Regions from separate parts of the Microbispora rosea genome, predicted to be linked through region 2. Evidence: riboswitches for the same ligand, from Rfam matches in the RefSeq annotation. Region 2 holds a riboswitch; the other holds the start of a gene.
What was found. Region 2 has a riboswitch for glycine ahead of gcvT (glycine cleavage system aminomethyltransferase GcvT). Riboswitches for the same ligand answer to the same signal wherever they lie in the genome.
Positions count from the first base shown of each region.

Region 1: it holds a riboswitch for glycine, as region 2 does, so the genes downstream of both, gcvP (aminomethyl-transferring glycine dehydrogenase) here and gcvT (glycine cleavage system aminomethyltransferase GcvT) in region 2, are expected to answer to the same signal.

Region 1 is NZ_JBITJO010000009.1:222,112-231,873, forward strand. Features, by position in the region: gene ACIBK1_RS31625 (FHA domain-containing protein) at 1-199, shown strand, start outside; gene ftsR (transcriptional regulator FtsR) at 219-875, shown strand; gene ACIBK1_RS31635 (bifunctional nuclease family protein) at 952-1,422, shown strand; gene ACIBK1_RS31640 (MerR family transcriptional regulator) at 1,578-2,195, shown strand; gene ACIBK1_RS31645 (hypothetical protein) at 2,212-2,952, opposite strand; gene ACIBK1_RS31650 (sensor histidine kinase) at 3,117-5,090, shown strand; gene ACIBK1_RS31655 (response regulator) at 5,087-5,782, shown strand; glycine riboswitch at 5,804-5,896, shown strand; gene gcvP (aminomethyl-transferring glycine dehydrogenase) at 6,078-8,903, shown strand; gene ACIBK1_RS31665 (hypothetical protein) at 8,996-9,535, shown strand; gene ACIBK1_RS31670 (hypothetical protein) at 9,580-9,762, opposite strand, start outside.
Region 2 is NZ_JBITJO010000004.1:107,923-117,684, reverse strand. Features, by position in the region: gene ACIBK1_RS17835 (L-serine ammonia-lyase) at 1-244, opposite strand, end outside; gene gcvH (glycine cleavage system protein GcvH) at 267-659, opposite strand; gene gcvT (glycine cleavage system aminomethyltransferase GcvT) at 656-1,747, opposite strand; glycine riboswitch at 1,791-1,886, opposite strand; glycine riboswitch at 1,887-1,984, opposite strand; gene ACIBK1_RS17820 (AfsR/SARP family transcriptional regulator) at 2,043-2,825, opposite strand; gene ACIBK1_RS17815 (gamma-glutamyl-gamma-aminobutyrate hydrolase family protein) at 3,234-3,923, opposite strand; gene ACIBK1_RS17810 (3-oxoacyl-ACP reductase) at 3,934-4,698, opposite strand; gene ACIBK1_RS17805 (aldehyde dehydrogenase family protein) at 4,703-6,088, opposite strand; gene ACIBK1_RS17800 (glutamine synthetase family protein) at 6,055-7,392, opposite strand; gene ACIBK1_RS17795 (FadR/GntR family transcriptional regulator) at 7,545-8,342, shown strand; gene ACIBK1_RS17790 (hypothetical protein) at 8,387-9,244, shown strand; gene ACIBK1_RS17785 (hypothetical protein) at 9,312-9,762, opposite strand, start outside.

The DNA.
Region 1 (9,762 bases), on a different contig from region 2:
GGACGATGTGACGGTGTCCAGGAGGCACGTGGAGTTCTACCGGCGCGGCGGCCAGTTCACCGTGCGTGACGTGGGCAGCCTCAACGGCACCTACGTCAACCGGGAGCGCATCGAGGAGTCCCCCTTGCAGGGCGGCGACGAGGTGCAGATCGGCAAGTTCCGGCTGGTGTTCCTCACACGTGGTCCCGGAGGGCTGTGATCGGTGAGGAGGAGGAGTCATGAGCGCGCAGGCCGTACGGGCGTTCATGAGCATCGGGGAAGTGCTCGCCCTGCTGCAGAGCGAGTTCCCGGACGTGACCGTCTCCAAGATCCGGTTTCTGGAGGGTGAGGGGCTGATCGAGCCCCAGCGGAGCCCGTCGGGGTACCGCAAGTTCACCTTCAACGACGTCGAGCGCCTGCGGTACATCCTGCGTGCGCAGCGTGACCAGTACCTGCCGCTCCGCGTGATCAAGGATCAGCTGGACGAGCAGGCGGCCCGCCCGCACTCCGTGTCCGGCGGCGCTCCGCCCGTGCGTCTCAGCCGGGAGGAGCTCATCGAGGCCGCGGGCATCGACGAGGAGACCCTGGCCGAGATGGAGAGCTTCGGCCTGGTCGCTCCCGTGGCGCGCCGCTACGACGGGGAGGCGCTGGAGATCGCGCGCAGCGTGGGGGCGCTGGCGCGGTTCGGCCTGCAGGCGCGGCACCTGAGGGCGGTCCGCGCCGCGGTGGAGCGAGAGGCCGGCCTCATCGAGCAGGCGGTGGCCCCGCTGCTGCGGCGTAAGGCGCCGGGGGCGATCGCGGAGGCGGACGAGACGGCTCGGGAGATCTCCGGACTTCTCCAGGAACTGCACAGTGCGTTACTGCGTGGGAGTGTTCGCGGCGTTCTGGGACGGTGACCGGCACATCCGCACCTCCGTGGGTGTTACGTTGAATGCCTGGTGATATGCCGCGACGCTTGAGACGGAGCCGCCCGTGTTGCAGATGGAGGTCGTGGGGGTTCGCGTTGAGATGCCCACCAACCAGCCGATCGTTCTCCTGAAGGAGACGAGCGGCGATCGGTATCTGCCGATCTGGATAGGCATGACCGAGGCGACCGCTATCGCGTTGGCGCAGGCGGAGGAGCCGCCGCCCCGGCCGCTGACCCACGACTTGTTCCGTGACGTTCTTGAGGCCTTGGGGGTGCGGTTGCGCACCGTCAACATCGTCGCGCTCCGCGATGGAATCTTCTTCGCCGACTTGGTCTTCTCCAACGGTGTGGAGGTCAGCGCCCGTCCTTCGGACTCGATCGCGCTGGCGTTGCGTACGGGTGCGACGATCTACGCGAGTGAGGACGTGATCCAGGAGGCGGGCGTGAGCATGCCCGACGACCAGGAAGACGAAGTGGAAAAGTTTCGCGAGTTCCTGGACAAAATCACACCGGAAGACTTCGGCCGGGCGGGCTGACGTGCCGGACGATTTCGGGAGATTACGCTTCACGACGCGCCGGACGGGGTCGTTGACTGACGATGGCCCCGGTCCTACGGTGCAAGGGAAACCACGGTTGTAATTCACGAACCCCCAGATCAGACCGTGGGATGAGAGAAAGCCGGAGGTCCGCAGTGGCGGTCAGCAGCGGCGAGGGTAAGTCGGCCGGCCAGCACGACCCGGTTCGGCAGGCGGCGCGCGAGCGCGCCGGCGAACAGGGCCTGCTGTTCGACGAGCAGCCGACGGCGCTGCCCCAGGGCATCGGATACCGCGGCCCCACGGCGTGCGCGGCGGCCGGGATCACCTACCGGCAGCTCGACTACTGGGCCCGGACCGAACTGGTGCTCCCGACGATAAGGGCCGCCCAGGGATCCGGGTCTCAGCGACTGTACAGCTTCCGCGACATCCTCGTCCTGAAGGTCGTCAAACGTCTTCTGGACACGGGCGTCTCCCTCCAGCAGATACGCACCGCCGTACGGCACCTGCGCGACCGCGGCGTCAACGACCTGGCCCAGATCACCTTGATGAGTGACGGCGTGAGCGTCTACGAGTGCACGAGCGCCGACGAGGTGATCGACCTGTTGCAGGGCGGTCAGGGCGTGTTCGGCATCGCGCTCGGCAGGGTCTGGCGGGAGGTCGAGGGATCGCTGGCCGAGCTTCCGGGCGAGCGGGCGGAGGCCGCTCCGGATGCGGAGGGGGACCATCCGGCGGACGAGCTGGCCCGCCGGAGAAAGGCCCGCAGGACCGGCTGAGCGGATGCCCCGGCGATCACAGGTTTGACGGTCGGGCGCGCGTGCCGGGCCTGACCGGGGGCAGGTCGAACTCGTCGTCACGCATGCGCAGCAGGGCGACGGACGCGCCGGCGAAGCCCACGGCCGCGACCAGCAGGCCGATGCCCGACGCGGTGTGGCCGGGCATGAACGGATGGGTGAAGCCGCCGGCCGCGAGCAGGACCCCCATCCAGGCCGGCGCCGCGCCGCTGCGCCACAGCGCCAGGCCGAGCAGCAGCAGGCCGACGACGATGCCCACGATGAACAGCAGGCTCGCCACCAGCTGTACGGGGTCGTCCTCGAGCGCGTTCTGAATCCTCGCCATGGTCGCCACGTCGAAGTGCCTCGTCACCGTCAGGTACGCGAGGTCGTCGCCGCCACGGATCAGGGGGAAGCCGGCCAGGTCGCCGAGCAGCGCGAGGAGGGCACCCGCCGTGGTGAGCCTGGGAGCGCCGCGACGGGCCACCCACGCCACGGCGAAGGTGGCCGGGATCAGCCCGACCAGGAACGGCAGGGCGAACCATCGGAGCACGCCCGCGGCCTGCTCGTGGGCCGCGTACGCCGCGACCGTGGCCTCGAACGACTCGCCGCCGTCCACGGGGCTGAACAGATAGTTGAGGCCCATGCCGAGCATGGGGAGCGGGGCGACGACGGCGAGCAGCACCCGCCAGAAGCCGCGCACGTCCCGCGGCGGTTTCCGCGGGGTGGCGGCGGTGCGGGCGTCGGTGTCCGGCTGCATGATGATCCTCCGAGAATCCGGGAGTTGTCCGATCGAGTCCGAGGATGGGCGCGGACGGCTCCCTTCGTCGTGGGGGCGTGGTCCCGATTCCGGTCCCGTGCACCCCGTGATCCGGGAGCACGCTCCTATGGCCGATGGGAGCGCCGGGATCCGATGATGAGCGCATGGCAGTCAGGCGGGCCGGCCCGGTCGCGGTGCTCATCCTCACGGCCGTCGTGGTGGTGGCGGCGTGGGTGTCGTGGTTCCTCGGCGGGCTCACCTTCGCCGACGCGGCCGACGACTCCTACCTGCTGACCAACAGCGCGCAGGCGCTGACCTTCACCACGTTCGGCGCGCTGGTGCTCGCCCATCGCCCCGGGCACCGCATCGGGCTGCTGTTCGTGGCGTACGGCGCCTGCTACACGCTGAGCGTGGCCTGCCTCGGGCTGCTCACCGACGCGGTCGGGCTGCCGGAGGGGTGGGCGCGGGCGGTCGAGCTGTTCGGCATCACCGTGTGGATCCCGGCGCCGGCCGTCTGCCTTCCGCTGATCGTGCAGTTGTTCCCCGACGGCAGGCCGCTGTCGCGGCGCTGGCGGCCGCTGGCCGTCGCGACCCTCGTCGTCCTGCCGTTCACGCCCATCCTGACCCTGCCCGTGGCGGCCGGGCCGGCGGGGGACGGGCCGGCCACGGAGGAGCCGATGCTGCCCGTCATCGTGGGCGAGGTCGCCCAGCGGCTGATTCCGGTGTTCGCCGCCGTCGCCGCGCTGGTGCTGCTGGCCTCCCTCGGCGCGCTCGTCCTGCGCGTCCGCCGGTCCCGCGGGGTGCCGCGGCAGCAGCTGATGTGGCTGCTGTGGGCCGCGGGACTGTTCGCCGCGCTCAACGCGCAGCGGATCGTGACGACCGACGGGCCGGTGTTGTTCCTGCTGACCCTGCCGCTGATCCCGGCCGCGGCCACGGTGGCGATCCTGCGCCACGGGTTGTACGACATCGAGCTGATCGTCAACCGCTCGCTGGTGTACGGGGTGCTCACGCTCGGCGTCGTGCTGGCCTACCTGGGCATCGTCGCGGGGCTGTCCGCGCTGGCGCGGGACCGGCTGTCGGCCGCCCCGCTGATCGCGACCGCGGTTGTCGCTCTCGCCTTCGCGCCCGCCCGTTCGGCCGTGCAGTCCTTGGTGGACCGGGTCATGTACGGCCAGCGCCGCGATCCTGTGGCGGCCGCCGCCCGGGTCGGCCTGCGGCTCGGCGCCGGCCTGGACGGGGTGTTGCGAGCCGTGTGCGAGGCGCTGCGGCTGCCGTACGCTGCAGTCGCCTCCGACGGGCGGCTGGTCGCGACGTACGGCCGGTCACCGCGGCGGCGGCACACGGTGTCGCTGGAGGTGGCCGACGGGCCGCCCGCAGACCTGCTCGTCGGGCTGAGGGCGGGGGAGAGCCGGCTGTCCGGCGCCGACCGGCGCGCCCTGGAACTGCTGGCCGCCCCGGTCGGCCTGGCCCTGCAGGCGGTGCGCCTGTCCGAGCAACTGGGCGAGTCCCGCACGCGCATCGTGGCCGCGCGGGAGGAGGAACGCCGGCGGCTGCGCCGCGATCTGCACGACGGCCTCGGCACCGTGCTCACCGCGGTGACCCTCAAGGCCGACGCGGCCCACAACCTGCGTCACACTGATCCCGAGCGGAGCGCACGGCTCCTGCTCGACCTGCGCGCCGACCTGACCGCCGCGATCGCCGATATCCGCCGGCTCGTCTACAACCTGCGGCCGCCCGCCCTCGACGAGCTCGGACTGCTGGGCGCGCTCCGCCAGCGCGCCCACGACTCGTGGCGGCGCGAGCACGCCGGGTACGTGGTCACGATCGACGCCCCGGACGACCTGCCGCCGCTGCCCGCCGGGGTGGAGGTGGCCGCCTATCGCATCGCCACCGAGGCGGTCACCAACGCGCTGCGCCACGGCGGGGCGACGGCGTGCCGGGTCTCCCTGCGCGCCGACCACGCCGCCCTGCATGTGGAGGTGAGCGACGACGGCTCCGGGGGCGCCGGAGCGTGGCCGCACGGCGTCGGTCTGCGCTCCATGCACGAGCGGGCCGGCGAACTGGGCGGTACGCTCACCGCCGGCCCCACCGACCGCGGCGGCCGCGTCCACGCCCGCCTTCCACTGGAGCAGACATGAGCGCCGGGGAACCGATCAGGATCGTCGTCGTCGACGATCACCCGCTGATGCGGGAAGGCCTGCGTGCCCTGGTGACGTCGCTGCCGGACATCGAGGTGGTGGGCGAGGCCGGCGACGGCGACGCCGCCCGTCGTGAGGTGCAGCTCACGCGCCCCGACGTCGTGGTCATGGACCTGCACATGCCGGGCGTCAACGGGGTGGAGGCCACCAGGGCCATCGCGCGCGCGGTGCCCGCCACCCGGGTGCTCGTGCTCACGATGTTCGAGGACGACGAGTCGGTGTTCGCCGCGATGCGTGCCGGAGCCTTCGGATACCTGGTCAAGGGCGCGAAGCAGGAGGAGATCGTCCGGGCGGTCCGCTCTGTCGCGGCCGGACACGCCGTCTTCGGCCCGAGCGTGGCCCGCCGGATCATCGACTTCTTCGCCGCCGGGGCCTCTCGCGCGCCGGCCCCGGAGCCCTTTCCCGAGCTCACCGCCCGCGAACGGGAGGTCCTCGACCTCATCGCGGCCGGCCGGTCCAACGCGGCGATCGCCCGGCATCTGGCCATCAGCGGCAAGACCGTCAGCAACCACATCACCGCCATCTTCGCCAAGCTGGCGGTCGCCGACCGGGCCGAGGCCATCGTCCGCGCCCGCCGGGCCGGTCTCGGCGCCGATCTCGAGCAGGGTGCGAGTCGGGCCGATCCGGGGTAGCCGGTAGAGTGGAACGGCCGACGACCTCGTGCGGGAGAGACCCCTGATCTTCAAGGGGCGCCGAAGGAGCAAACCTCCCCGGAATCTCTCAGGCATCCGTACCGCACGGACGAGGCGACTCTGAAAAGCAGGCCCGCCGGCCAGGCGGTGCCTCACCGAAGGGGAAAGCCGGGCGCGACGGCCCGGTGAAGCTCTCAGGTCCGATGACAGAGGGGGAGACCGCTTCACGACCGCGGCGCCACACCGGGCGCCGGGCGGTCGCCGCAGGTCTCGAACCCGCCAGGAGGCCCCTGTCATGACCGATCGGTCCACGCTTCGCGATCTTTCCGCTCCGCCGTTCGCCACCCGTCACATCGGCCCCTCCGAGGCCGACCGCGGCCGGATGCTGGAGGTCGTCGGCTACGAGTCGGTGGCCGACCTGCTCGCCGTGGCCGTGCCCGAGGCCATCCGCACGCGCGGCCCGCTGAACCTGCCCGAGGCGGTGGGGGAGGCCGAGGCCCTGGCGGAACTGCGCGCCCTCGCCGGGCGCAACCGGGTGCTGACCTCGATGATCGGCCTCGGGTACCACGACACGATCACCCCGGGTGTCGTCCTCCGCAACGTGCTGGAGAACCCCGGCTGGTACACCGCGTACACGCCCTACCAGCCGGAGATCTCGCAGGGGCGGCTGGAGGCGCTGCTGAACTTCCAGACGGTCGTGTCGGACCTCACCGGCCTCGACGTCGCCGGCGCGTCCCTGCTCGACGAGGCGACGGCCGCCGCCGAGGCGATGACGCTGGCCCGGCGGGCGAGCAAGGTGAAGACCGACGTGTTCGTGGTGGACGCCGACGCGCTGCCGCAGACCAAGGCCGTGCTGGCGACCCGCGCCGAGCCGCTCGGCATCACGCTGGTGGAGTCCGACCTCGGCGGCGAGCTGCCCGAGTGCTTCGGGGTCCTCGTCCAGTATCCGGGCGCGAGCGGCCGGGTGGCGTCCTTCCGCGCGGTCGCCGAGCGGGCGCACGCCCAGGGGGCGCTGCTGGTGGCCTCGGCCGACCTGCTGGCGCTGACCCTGCTGGAGTCCCCGGGCGAGCAGGGCGCCGACATCGCCGTCGGCTCCTCCCAGCGCTTCGGCGTCCCGCTGGGCTACGGCGGCCCCCACGCGGCGTACATGGCCGTCCGCGAGGGCCTGCAGCGGCAGATGCCGGGCCGCCTGGTCGGCGTCTCGCTGGACGCCGACGGCCGCACGGCCTACCGGCTCGCCCTGCAGACCCGCGAGCAGCACATCCGGCGGGAGAAGGCCACCAGCAACATCTGCACCGCGCAGGTGCTGCTCGCCGTCATGGCGTCGATGTACGCCGTCTACCACGGTCCGGAGGGCCTGAAGAGGATCGCCCAGCGGGTGCACCGCCACGCGGCCGTCCTCGCCGCCGGGCTGCGCGAGGGCGGCGTGGAGGTCGTCCACGACGAGTTCTTCGACACCGTGCTCGCCCGCGTGCCCGGGCGGGCCGCCGAGGTCGTGGCAGCCGCCGCCGAGCGGGGCGTGAACCTGCGCCTGGCCGACGCCGACCACGTCGGCGTCGCCTGCGACGAGAAGACCACCACGGACCACCTGCGGGCCGTCTGGGCGGCGTTCGGCGCGTCCGGGCTCGTGGTCGAGGACCTCGACCGGGTGACCTCCGACGCCCTCCCGGCCGACCTGCAGCGGACCTCGGACTTCCTCACCCATCCCGTGTTCCACTCCCACCGGTCCGAGACGGCCATGCTGCGCTACCTGCGGCGGCTGCAGGACAAGGACATCGCGCTCGACCGCTCGATGATCCCGCTGGGCTCCTGCACGATGAAGCTCAACGCGACCACCGAGATGGAGCCGGTCACCTGGCCGGAGTTCGCCGCGATCCACCCGTTCGCGCCGGCGGGGCAGGCCGAGGGCTACGCCGAGCTGATCGCGACGCTGGAGGGCTGGCTGGCCGAGGTCACCGGCTACGACCGGGTGTCGATCCAGCCGAACGCGGGCTCCCAGGGCGAGTTCGCCGGGCTGCTGGCGATCAGGTCCTATCACCGCTCCAGGGGCGAGGGCGGCCGCGACGTCTGCCTCATCCCGTCTTCGGCGCACGGCACCAACGCCGCCAGCGCCGTCATGGCGGGCATGCGGGTGGTCGTGGTGGCCTGCGACGAAAGCGGCAACGTCGACCTGGCCGACCTCGCCGCCAAGATCGACAAGCACCGTGACGCGCTCGCCGCGATCATGGTGACCTACCCGTCCACCCACGGCGTGTACGAGGAGACGATCGTCGAGATCTGCGAGCGGGTCCACGAGGCCGGCGGGCAGGTCTACGTCGACGGCGCCAACCTCAACGCGCTGGTGGGACTGGCCAAGCTGGGCGAGTTCGGCGCGGACGTCTCCCACCTGAACCTGCACAAGACCTTCTGCATCCCGCACGGCGGCGGCGGTCCCGGCGTCGGCCCGGTGGCGGTCAAGGCCCACCTCGCCGAGCATCTGCCGGCGCACGTGTCGGCCGCGCCGTACGGCTCGGCGGGCATCCTGCCGATCTCCTGGGCGTACGTCAGGATGATGGGCGCGGACGGGCTGCGGCAGGCCACCGAGCAGGCGATCCTGTCGGCCAACTACCTGGCCGGGCGGCTGGCGCCGCACTACCCGGTGCTGTACACCGGCAGGGACGGCCTGGTCGCCCACGAGTGCATCGTTGACCTGCGCCAGATCACCAAGGAGACCGGCGTCACGGTGGACGACGTGGCCAAGCGGCTGATCGACTACGGCTTCCACGCGCCCACGATGTCGTTCCCCGTCGCCGGGACGCTCATGATCGAGCCGACCGAGAGCGAGGACCTGGCCGAGCTCGACCGCTTCGCCGACGCGATGATCGCCATCCGGGGCGAGATCGCGAAGGTGGCGTCGGGCGAGTTCGACAAGACCGACAACCCGCTGCGCAACGCCCCGCACACGGCCGAGTGCCTCACCGCCGACGAGTGGGCCCACCCGTACTCGCGGGCGGTGGCCGCCTACCCGGTCCCCGGTCTGCGGGACGACAAGTACTGGTCGCCGGTGCGCCGCATCGACCAGGCGTACGGCGACCGCAACCTCGTCTGCTCCTGCCCGCCTCTGGAGGCGTACGAGGACTGATCAGTTGAGCATGTCGGCCCCGTCCGGCGGCCGGTCTCGTTAAGATCGCGGTGATCGTTCCTCATCACCTGCGACCATGCGAGGCCCCCTGTATGACGGCCATCGATTCCGGGCGGCGGTCCGACCGGCTCGACCACGCGCGCCGGCTCGCCGAAAGCGGCGACCTCGACGGCGCGGCCGCGATCTTCGCGGAGCTCGCGGCGGACGAGGACGCGCCGGACCGCGGCGAGGCGGGCGAGGGCCTGTCCGTCGTGGTCGAGCGGATGGCCGAGCGGCTGCTGGAGGACGGCGAGCCAGAGCGGGCCGCCGACGTCCTGCTTGAGGCGCTGTCGGTCAGCGCGGTGGCCGATCCTGCGCGGCTGCGGGTGCTGCTCGGCATGGCGCACCTGGAGATGGCGTGCGCGCAGTTCGCCGGGGCCGTGGAGGACAGTCGCCAGGAGGGGGCCGACGCCGGCACCGGCGCGCTCGCGATCGAACTGCTGGCCCGCACGCTGCCGCTGCGGGGCCGCGACGCCGACGCGGAGACCGTGTGGCGGTACGGCCTCGACCATCCCGATCCCGCGCTCGCCGAGCAGGTGCGGCTGCGCCTCGGGCGGGACGTGCGCCCCGCCATGGAGGGCGTGGAGGCCTGACCGACCCCCGGGCAGGGCTCAGCGGCAGGGCTCAGCGGCAGGGCTCAGCGCTCTCTGCGGCGGCCGAGGGCGTAGGCGAGGTTGACCGCGACGATTCCGCCCCAGGACAGGAGCAGGCCCGCCAGGCCGGCGTTCCCCACCGCGATCCCGGTCAGCGGGATGCCCAGGGCCAGCGAGCCTATGGCGATGCCGACGGCGCTGTCCTTCTGCTTGGGCTGATTTCCGGG
Region 2 (9,762 bases):
CGACGTCGACCAGCTCGGGCTTGTCGCCGGACAGGCCGAGCAGGACCGCCTTGTCGCTGCCGTGCCCCTTGCCGGTGAGCCCGAGCGAGCCGTACAGGATGGCCTCGACCCGGGTCACCTTCTCCAGCAGCCCGTCCTGGTGCAGCCCGCGGGCGAACTTGTGCGCCGCCGCCATCGGGCCGCCCGTGTGCGAGCTGGACGGCCCGATCCCCACCTTGAACAGGTCGAAGACGCTGATCGCCATTGACCGTCGCCTCTCAGGCCTGTCAGGACTCGCCGGAGGTCAGCGCGGTGTACTCCGCCGCCGACAGCAGGTCGTCCGGCTCCTCCTCCACGCGCACGCGGAACAGCCAGCCCTCGCCGTACGGGTCGGAGTTGACCAGCGAGGGGTTGTCCACGACGGCGGTGTTGATCTCGACGACCTCGCCGCCGACAGGCGCGAAGATGTCGCTCACGGACTTGGTGGACTCCACCTCGCCGACCGCGTCGCCGGCCGCGACGGTCGCGCCGACCTCGGAGTGCACCTCCACGTAAACCACGTCGCCGAGCTGCTCGGCCGCGTACGCCGTGATGCCCACCGTCACGGTGCGGCCGTCCTCAAGCCCGGCCACCCACTCGTGTTCCTTGGTGTAGCTCAGGTCGTCCGGAATGGTGCTCACTTGCTCCTCCTGTAGAAAGGCAGATCGACGACGTCGACCGGTTCTTGGCTGCCCCGGATGTCCACGGCCAGGCCGCCCTTCTCCAAGGCGACCTCGTCGACGTACGCCATGGCGATCGGGCGGCCGAGGGACTGCGACGGGGCCCCGCTGGTCACCTCGCCGACGACGGCGCCCTCGCGGGTGACGGAGTAGCCGTGGCGAGGCACGCGCCGGCCGCGCGCCACCAGCCCGACCAGGCGCCGCTTGGTGCCGTTCTCCGCCGCCCTCTCGAGGGCGGCCTTACCCACGAAGTCGCCGGGCTTGTCGAAGCGGACGACCCGGCCGAGCCCCGCGTCGAACGGCGTGATCGCCGCGCTCAGCTCGTTGCCGTACAGCGGCATGCCGGCCTCCAGGCGCAGCGTGTCGCGGGCCGACAGCCCGGCGGGGACGAGCCCGGCGTCCCCGCCCGCCTCGGCGAGGGCGTTCCACAGCGGCACGGCGTGCTCGTTCGGCACGAAGAGTTCGAAGCCGTCCTCACCGGTGTATCCGGTGCGTGCGATCAGGGCGGGGGTGCCCGCGACGACGCCGGGGACGATGGCGTAGTACTTCAGATCGTCGAGGTCGGCGTCGGTGAGCGCGGTGAGGATCGCGGCGCCGCGCGGGCCCTGCACCGCGACCAGCGCGTACTCGTCCGACCTGTCGGTCACCCGCGCGTCGTAGCCGCGGGCCCTGTCGGCGAGCTCACGGGCGACGAGGGCGTAGTTGGAGGCGTTGGCGACGACCATGTACTGGTCCTCGTCGAGGCGGTAGACGATGAGATCGTCGAGGATGCCGCCGGTCTCGTTCACGATCATGGTGTAGCGGGCGCGGCCGGGCGCGAGGACGCTGAGGTGCCCCACGAGAGCGTGGTCGAGCGCCTCACCCGCCTGCGCGCCGACGACGAAGATCTCCCCCATGTGGGACAGGTCGAACAGCCCCGCGGCCGTGCGCACCGCGTTGTGCTCGGCCGCCTCGCTGCCGTAGCGCAGGGGCATCTGCCAGCCCGCGAAGTCGGTCAGGGTCGCGCCCAGGCTTTCGTGGACACCGCGGAGCGGGGTGGATCGGGACATGCGCACCTCGGAAGGACGGATGCTGCGTTTTGACTATCGGGCATCCTCCCCCTCTGTCATCGGCGCCTGAGAGCTTCGTCCGATCTTTACCGGACTTTCACCTTCGGCGAGGCCTCACGGCCTTCTTTCCAGAGGCCACCTCGCCCGCACGGTCCTTTGCCTTGAGAGGTTCGCGGGGAGGGCTTGCTCCTTCAGGGGCCCTGACCGGATGCCAGGACACTCTCCCGCACGGGATCACTGGTGTGCTGCAAGCCTAGTGGTTCGCCGCCATCCCCGTAACCCGGCCGGACCGCCCTCACAGCCCGTGGGTGGAGTCGCACGGCGGCCGGTGCGCCGCGCGGAGCCGCATGAGGGTGGACGGGAGGTCGTCGCCGGTGAGGATCCGCTGGTGGAGGGCCTGGGTGTCGGAGGACGGCTCGATGCCGAGGCGGTCGACCAGGGTGCGGCGCAGTCGCTGGTAGGACGCCGAGGCGTCGTGGGTGCGGCCCGACCGGTGCAGCGCCAGCATGAGTTGCCGGTGCGGCCGTTCGCGCAGCGGGTGGCGCCCCGCCCATTGAGCCAGGCCGCCGACGATCTCGCGATGGTGCCCGAGTGCCAGCCTGACGTCGAAGAGGTCCTCGGTCACCGCGCGACGGTCCTCGTCGAGCCGATAGGCCCACGCGGAGAGCGCGTCGACATGTCTCATGGCGAGCAGGGCGTCGCCCCGCCACAGGCTCAGCGCGTTCTCGAACATCCTCGCCGCATTGTGGTAATCGCCATTCTCGCGAGCGATTCTGCCTTGCGCCGCGAAATGGTTGAATACTGCAGCATCCACGGATCCCGGCGGCACCGAAAGAAGGTACCCGCCCTCCACGGTGTGCAGCGGAGAAAGGTCGGGGTCGCGCGGCGAGAGCCGCCGCCGCACCTGTGCGATGTAGGTGGTAAGATTCCGCGGCGCCGATTTAGTGGGACGGCCATTCCACAACAGATCGATGAGCCGATCCCGGTGAACCGCGATATTCGGATTGAGCAGGAACAAGGCGAGGAGCTGCCGGTGCCTCGGGGCGAGTCCGGCGATGGCGTCCCCTGAGGGTTTCATGGCCCGGAACGGTCCGAGCACGGCGTATAACACGGTTCCCCCGCACGAAAGCAGCGTGAACGCGCCGACGACGCGGCTTTGATCGCTATTTGACCATATCTCTCTCCGGCGGCTTGCGTCAAAAATATGCCGTTTCTATGTCGGTCACTCCGGCGCTCATAAACGCCGCTCTGTGCACCGCATTGCCCGGCCTCGCACGCGCGGATACGCGGATAACCCAAATGAAATCGGTTACAGATCAAGCTCTGGCCGGCCGTCCATGGCGGCGGTGAGGGAGCGTGACGCCCGATTACCCGGATGATCGGCGCGCGTGCGGCGTAGGGCCCGGAAGGTGCGTATTCCACGCTCAGCGGGCCGCCGCGGCTCTCAGCGACCGGTTCTAAATGACCGGTTCTCAGCGGCGGGTTCTCAGTGGCGGGCGGCGGCCACGAGGGCGTGGAACAGCGGGCCGTCCTCGTCGGCCTCCGGGTGCCACTGGACGGCCAGGGCGAACGCCGCGCCCGTGACCTCGACGGCCTCGATCGTGCCGTCGTCCGAACGGGCGGTCACCTCCAGCCCGTCCGCCAGACGGTCGATCGCCTGGTGATGGTAGTGGGCGGGCGTGAGGTCCTCGCCGTCGTAGATCTTGGCCAAGCCCGGCGAGAGCCGTACGGGGAGGCGGCCGAACGTCCCGGGGGCGGGGGAGTGGGCGGTGTGGCCGACCACGTCGGGCAGGTGCTGGTGGAGGGTGCCGCCCAGCGCCACGTTGAGCACCTGCAGACCCCGGCAGATGCCGAGGAACGGCAGGCCGGTGCGCAGGGCGGCCTCCATCAGCCCGAACTCCGCCTCGTCGCGGAACTCCCGGACGTATCCGGTCTGCGCGGCGGGCGGCGCGCCGTAGCGGGCGGGGTCGATGTCGCCCCCGCCCGCGATGATCAGCCCGTCCAGCCGCCCGGCCAGCGCGGCGGGCTCTCCGGCCGGCGGCAGGATGACCGGCTGGCCTCCCGCCCGCGTGATGTGGTCGACGTACATGTACGGCAGCAGCGCCGCCCGCATGTCCCAGACGGTGAACTTCGCCGGCTCGACGTAGCACGTCACGCCGATCACGGGACGGGCCATGGCATCCCCCTTACAGCGGAGTGACGTACGCGCCGGAGATGCCGCCGTCGACCAGGAACTCCGAGGCGGTGATGAACGACGCGTCGTCGGAGGCGAGGAACGCGACCGCCGCGGCGATCTCCTCGGCCCGGGCGAAGCGGCCGATCGGCACGTGGACGAGACGGCGCTGGGCGCGCTCGGGGTCCTTGGCGAACAGCTCCCGCAGCAGCGGGGTGTCCACAGGCCCGGGGCACAGCGCGTTGACCCGGATGCCCTCGCGGGCGAACTGGACGCCCAGTTCGCGGCTCATCGCGAGCACGCCGCCCTTGGAGGCGGTGTAGGAGATCTGCGAGGTGGCCGAGCCCATGACCGCGACGAACGACGCGGTGTTGATGATCGAGCCCTTGCCCTGGCGCCGCATGTACGGGATGGCGTGCTTGCAGCACAGGTAGACGCTGGTGAGGTTGACCTCCTGCACCCGGCGCCAGGCGTCGATGCCGGTCTCCAGGATGGAGTCGTCGTCCGGCGGCGAGATGCCCGCGTTGTTGAACGCGATGTCGACGCTGCCGAACTCCTCGAACGCGGTCCGGTACATCCGGGTGACGTCGTCCTCGTTCGCCACGTCCGCCTTGACGAACCGGCCGCCGACCTCCCCGGCCGCCTTCGCGCCGGCCTCCTCGTCGAGGTCGGCGACCACGACCTTGGCGCCCTCCTGGGCGAACCGGTGGGCCGTGGCCAGCCCGATGCCGCTGCCCGCCCCGGTGATGACGGCGACGCGGTCCTGCAAACGCTGCATTGGTCTACTCCGTGGAGATGAAGACGTTCTTGGTCTCGGTGAAGGCCGACAGGGCGTCCGGGCCGAGCTCCCGGCCGAGGCCCGACTGCTTGAAGCCGCCGAACGGGGTCCAGTATCGGACGCTGGAGTGCGAGTTCACCGACAGGTTGCCCGCCTCGACGGCCCGCGCCACGCGCAGCGCCCGGCCCACGTCGCGGGTCCAGATCGACCCCGACAGGCCGTACGCCGTGTCGTTGGCGATCCGCACCGCGTCGGCCTCGTCCTCGAAGGGCACGACCGACACCACGGGACCGAAGATCTCCTCGGCGAACGCCCTGCGGAAGGACTCCGAGGACGATCCGGCCAGCACCGTGGGCGGGAACCAGTAGCCGGGGCCCGCCGGGCACGACCCGGTGGCGTACACGTCCGCCTCGGTGACGAACGACGCGACGCGCTCCCGGTGCTCGGCGCTGATCAACGGGCCCATCTGGGTCGCCGGGTCGTTCGGGTCGCCGACCTGCACCTCGCGCACCGCCTGCGACAGGCGCACGAGGAAGTCGTCGTAGACGGAACGCTCCACCAGGATGCGCGAGCGGGCGCAGCAGTCCTGGCCGGAGTTGTCGAAGACCGCCATGGGTGCCGAGGCCGCGGCCTTGCCGAGGTCGGCGTCGGCGAAGACGATGTTGGCGCTCTTGCCGCCCAGCTCCAGCGTCACCCGTTTGACCTGCTCGGCGGCCTTGGCGCCGATCAGTTTCCCGACCTCGGTCGAGCCGGTGAACACGATCTTCCGTACGTCCGGGTGCTCGACGAGCCGGGCGCCGGCGACCTCACCCTCGCCGGGCACGACCTGCAGCACGCCCTCGGGCAGCCCGGCCTCCAGGGCGAGCTCGGCCAGCCGCAGCGCGGTCAGCGGCGTCCACTCGGCCGGCTTGACGACGACCGTGTTGCCGGCGGCCAGGGCCGGGGCGACTCCCCAGGTCATGATGACCATCGGGAAGTTCCACGGCACGATGATCCCCACCACGCCCAGCGGCTCGGCGAACGTGACGTCCACCCCGCCCGGCACCGGGATCTGCCTGCCGTGGTCGCGCTCGGGCGCGCCCGCGTAGAAGTTCAGCACGTCGCGGACGTTGCCCGCCTCCCAGCGGGCGTTGCCGATCGTGTGGCCGGCGCCGGCGATCTCCAGCCGGGCCAGCTCCTCCGCGTGGTCCTCCACCACCTGCGCGAAGCGGCGCAGCAGCCGGGCCCGCTCGCCCGGGGCGACCGCCCGCCAGGCGGGGAAGGCCCGGGCGGCCCGCTCGACCACGCGGTCCACCTCGGCGGCGTCCGCCATCTCGACCTCGGCGATCACTTCCTCGGTCGCCGGATTGACTATCTTCACAGCCGTTCGAACCCCCGATAGAGCTCCCAGTCGGTGACCGCCGCGTCGAAGGCGGCCAGCTCGACCCTCGCGTTGTTGGCGTAGTGCTCGACCACGTCCTTGCCGAACGCCTCCTCGGCGATCGGCGAGCCCTCCCACAGCGCCAGGGCGTCGCGGAGCGTGGCGGGCACGCGCTCGGCCCCGGAGTCGTAGGCGTTCCCGGCGAACGGCTCCTCCAGCTCCAGCCCGGCGTCGATGCCGCGCAGCCCCGCCGCGATCATGGCGGCGACCGCGAGGTACGGATTCACGTCGCCGCCCGGCACCCGGTTCTCGATCCGCAGCGAGGGGCCGTGGCCGACAAGCCGCAGCGAGCAGGTGCGGTTGTCCAGGCCCCACTTGACGGCGGTGGGGGCGAAGCTGCCGGGCACGAACCGCTTGTAGGAGTTGATGTTGGGCGCGTAGGGCAGGGTCAGCTCGCGCATCGCCGTGAGCTGACCGGCGATGAACCGCCGCCCGACCTCCGACAGCCCGTACGGCTCGCCGCCCGCCATGACCGGCGCGCCGTCGGCGTCGCGCAGCGAGATGTGGATGTGGCAGGAGTTGCCCTCGCGCTGGTTCGGCTTGGCCATGAAGGTGACCGACCTGCCCTCCTGGGCGGCGATCTCCTTGGCGCCGTTCTTGTAGAACACGTGGTTGTCGCAGGTGGTCAGCGCGTCGGCGTACCGGAAGGCGATCTCGTGCTGGCCGAGGTTGCACTCGCCCTTGGCCGACTCGACGTACAGTCCGGCACCCTCCATGCCGAGCCGGATCTTCCGCAGCAGCGGCTCGATGCGGGAGGTGCCGAGCAGCGAGTAGTCGACGTTGTAGAGGTTGGCCGGGGTCAGGTCGCGGTAGCCCCGCTGCCAGGCCTGCTCGTAGCTGTCGTCGTAGACGACGAACTCCAGCTCGGTGCCGACGTACGCGGTCCAGCCGCGGTCGGCGAGCCGGGCGAGCTGGCGGCGCAGGATCTGCCGGGGGGAGGCCACGACGTCCGCGCCGTCCTCCCACACCAGGTCGGCCAGCAGCAGCACGGTGCCCTCGTGCCAGGGCACGCGGCGCAGCGTCGACAGGTCCGGCCGCATGACGAAGTCGCCGTAGCCGCGCTCCCAGGACGACATGGCGTAGCCGTCCACGGTGTTCATGTCGACGTCCACCGCGAGCAGGTAGTTGCAGCCCTCCGCGGCGTGGTCCAGCACCTCCTCCAGGAAGTACCGCGCCGAAAGCCGCTTGCCCTGCAGCCGCCCCTGCATGTCGGTGACCGCGAGCAGGACCGTGTCCACGCGGCCCGCTTCGACGTCATCGCGGAGTCGCTCCACGCTGAGCACGGTGCCTCCCGTCCAAAAGTCTGGAATCAGACCATTGAGGGCATGCAAGCACCATGTTCCCCTCGTCGTCAACAATGTCCGGGGGGTTTAACCTCGATCACAGGGACGGGGGACCCGCGGTGACGGGTGGAGGGATGATGCGCATGGAGATCACTCCGGCGGAGGCGTCCGTCTCCCGTCCCCGGACTCCGGCCGAGCCCGCGTCCCGGGACGCGGCCGTGGGGATCACCGGCGTGGTGTCGCTGCTGCGGCCGGTGCGGGCGGGCAACGCGTTCGAGGAGACCGTCGAGCGTCTGCTCCAGGCCATCAAGCTCGGCGTCGTCCCGCACGGCGAGAAGCTGCCGCCGGAGCGCGAGCTGGCCACCCGGCTCGGCATCAGCAGGGTCACGCTGCGCGAGGCGATCCGCGCGCTGCAGGAGGCCGGCTACCTCGACGTACGGCGCGGCCGGTACGGCGGTGCCTTCGTCGTCTACCGGCCGCCGAGCCCGCGCAAGGGCGACCTGCGCAGGGCCGTCACCCGCATGGGCGAAGACGATCTCGAGGACGCGCTGACGTTCCGGATGGCCGTCGAGTGCGGGGCGGCCCGGGTGCTCGCGACCACCGAGCTGACCCCGCGGCAGCGGGAGACGCTCGCCGCCCGGCTGGCCGGGGTGAACGACGCCGCGCCGGCCGACTACCGCCGGATGGACATCGCGTTCCACCTGGCGATCGCGGAGCTGAGCGGCTCGCCGCTGCTGGCCGCCGCGTGCGCGGACGCCAGGCTGCGGGTCACCGACCTGCTCAACGCGATCCCCGTGCTGCGGCCCAACATCGAGCACGCGGCGGTCCAGCACGCCGCCATCGCCGCGGCGATCCTGGACGGCGACCCCGAGGCGGCCGAACGGGCGGTGGCTGAGCATCTGGAGGGCACGGCGGCCCTGCTGCGCGGCTTTCTCGCCTGACCGCTTCCCCCGCCACGTAGCATCGGAGGCCGGGGGAACGCTTGATGGCCGACTGGTTTCACGAACGCATCATCGAGGCACACCGCCTGCCGCTGTTCTGCTTCTTCGTCGCGCTCATCACGGCGTTCGTATTCACGCGGGTGAACGTACGGCTGATCAGGGCGCGGGTGCGGTGGCTCGGCAACGTCAGCGTGGGCGAGATGCACATCCACCACGTGGTGTTCGGCGTGGTGCTCACGCTGCTCGGCGGGGTGGCCGGGCTGGTCCTGTCGGGTGCGTCCACGGGGTGGTACTCCTTCTCCTCGGCGGTGTTCGGCGTGGGCGCCGCCCTCGTGCTCGACGAGTTCGCGCTGATCCTGCACCTGCGCGACGTCTACTGGCAGGAGGAGGGCCGCACCTCGGTGGACGCGGTCTTCGTGGCGATCGCCGCCACCGGCCTGCTGCTGCTCGGGCTGCGCCCGCTCGCTTGGACCGGCGCGGACGGCGGCCACTGGACGGCTCCCGCGTTCCTCTTCGTCAACCTCGTCTTCGCCATGATCACCCTGCTCAAGGGGAAGATCTGGAGCGGTCTGCTGGGACTGTTCGTGCCGCCGCTGCTGTACGTGGGGGCGGTGCGGGTGGCCCGTCCCGGCTCGCCCTGGGCCCGCTGGTGCTACTCGGAGCGGGCGAGGCGGCCCCGGCCGCGCCTGATGGCCAAGGCGGTCCACCGGGAGGAGCGCTGGCGCCGCCCGGTCATCCGGGTGAAGATCGCGGTGCAGGAGTTCGTGTCCGGCCGCCACGACCTGCCCGCGTCCGCGCTGCCGGCCCGGCAGCACCGGCGGCGGGTCGTGTCCCCCCATCCCCGGCCGGGGGCGGACCACCCCGGGCGTCCCTGGCGCTCGGGCCGGCCCCGCGCCCGATGAGACCACGCCGCCGTCCGAAAGCCGGGTGGCGTGTGCGGCGATCCGTGACCAGGCCGGTGGAGCCGACCTACGTAGCGGACCGGGATCTTCCGGTCGGCACCGTCGAGGCCGATGACGTCTCCACGGTCGCCTGCCGCCGGGAGGCGGTGACGTAGCAGGGGGGCAGGGGCGCCGGAACCACCGCAGCCGGGTCCAGGACGGCGCGACGCTTGCCCTTCTCGTCCGGAGGGCAGCGGTAGTCGCGGCTGATGCGGATCTCGGCCACCCCAGGGGCGAGCCGGTAGGTCGCGAACGGCATGGTGCACTCGCTGTGACCGTCCTCCCAGCGCAGCCACACCACGTCGTCCTTGCGCGGGTTGACCATGGCCACCGTGTCACGGCTGTCGTTGAGGGATTGGTAGTCGTCGGTGACGTCGTGGAACCGGCCGGTCTGCCCGCGGTCGTAGAAGCAGACGCTGGGCGCGTCGCACCGGTTGGGATCCTCACCACGGACCAAGGGGATCTCGTTGCCGGCGGGC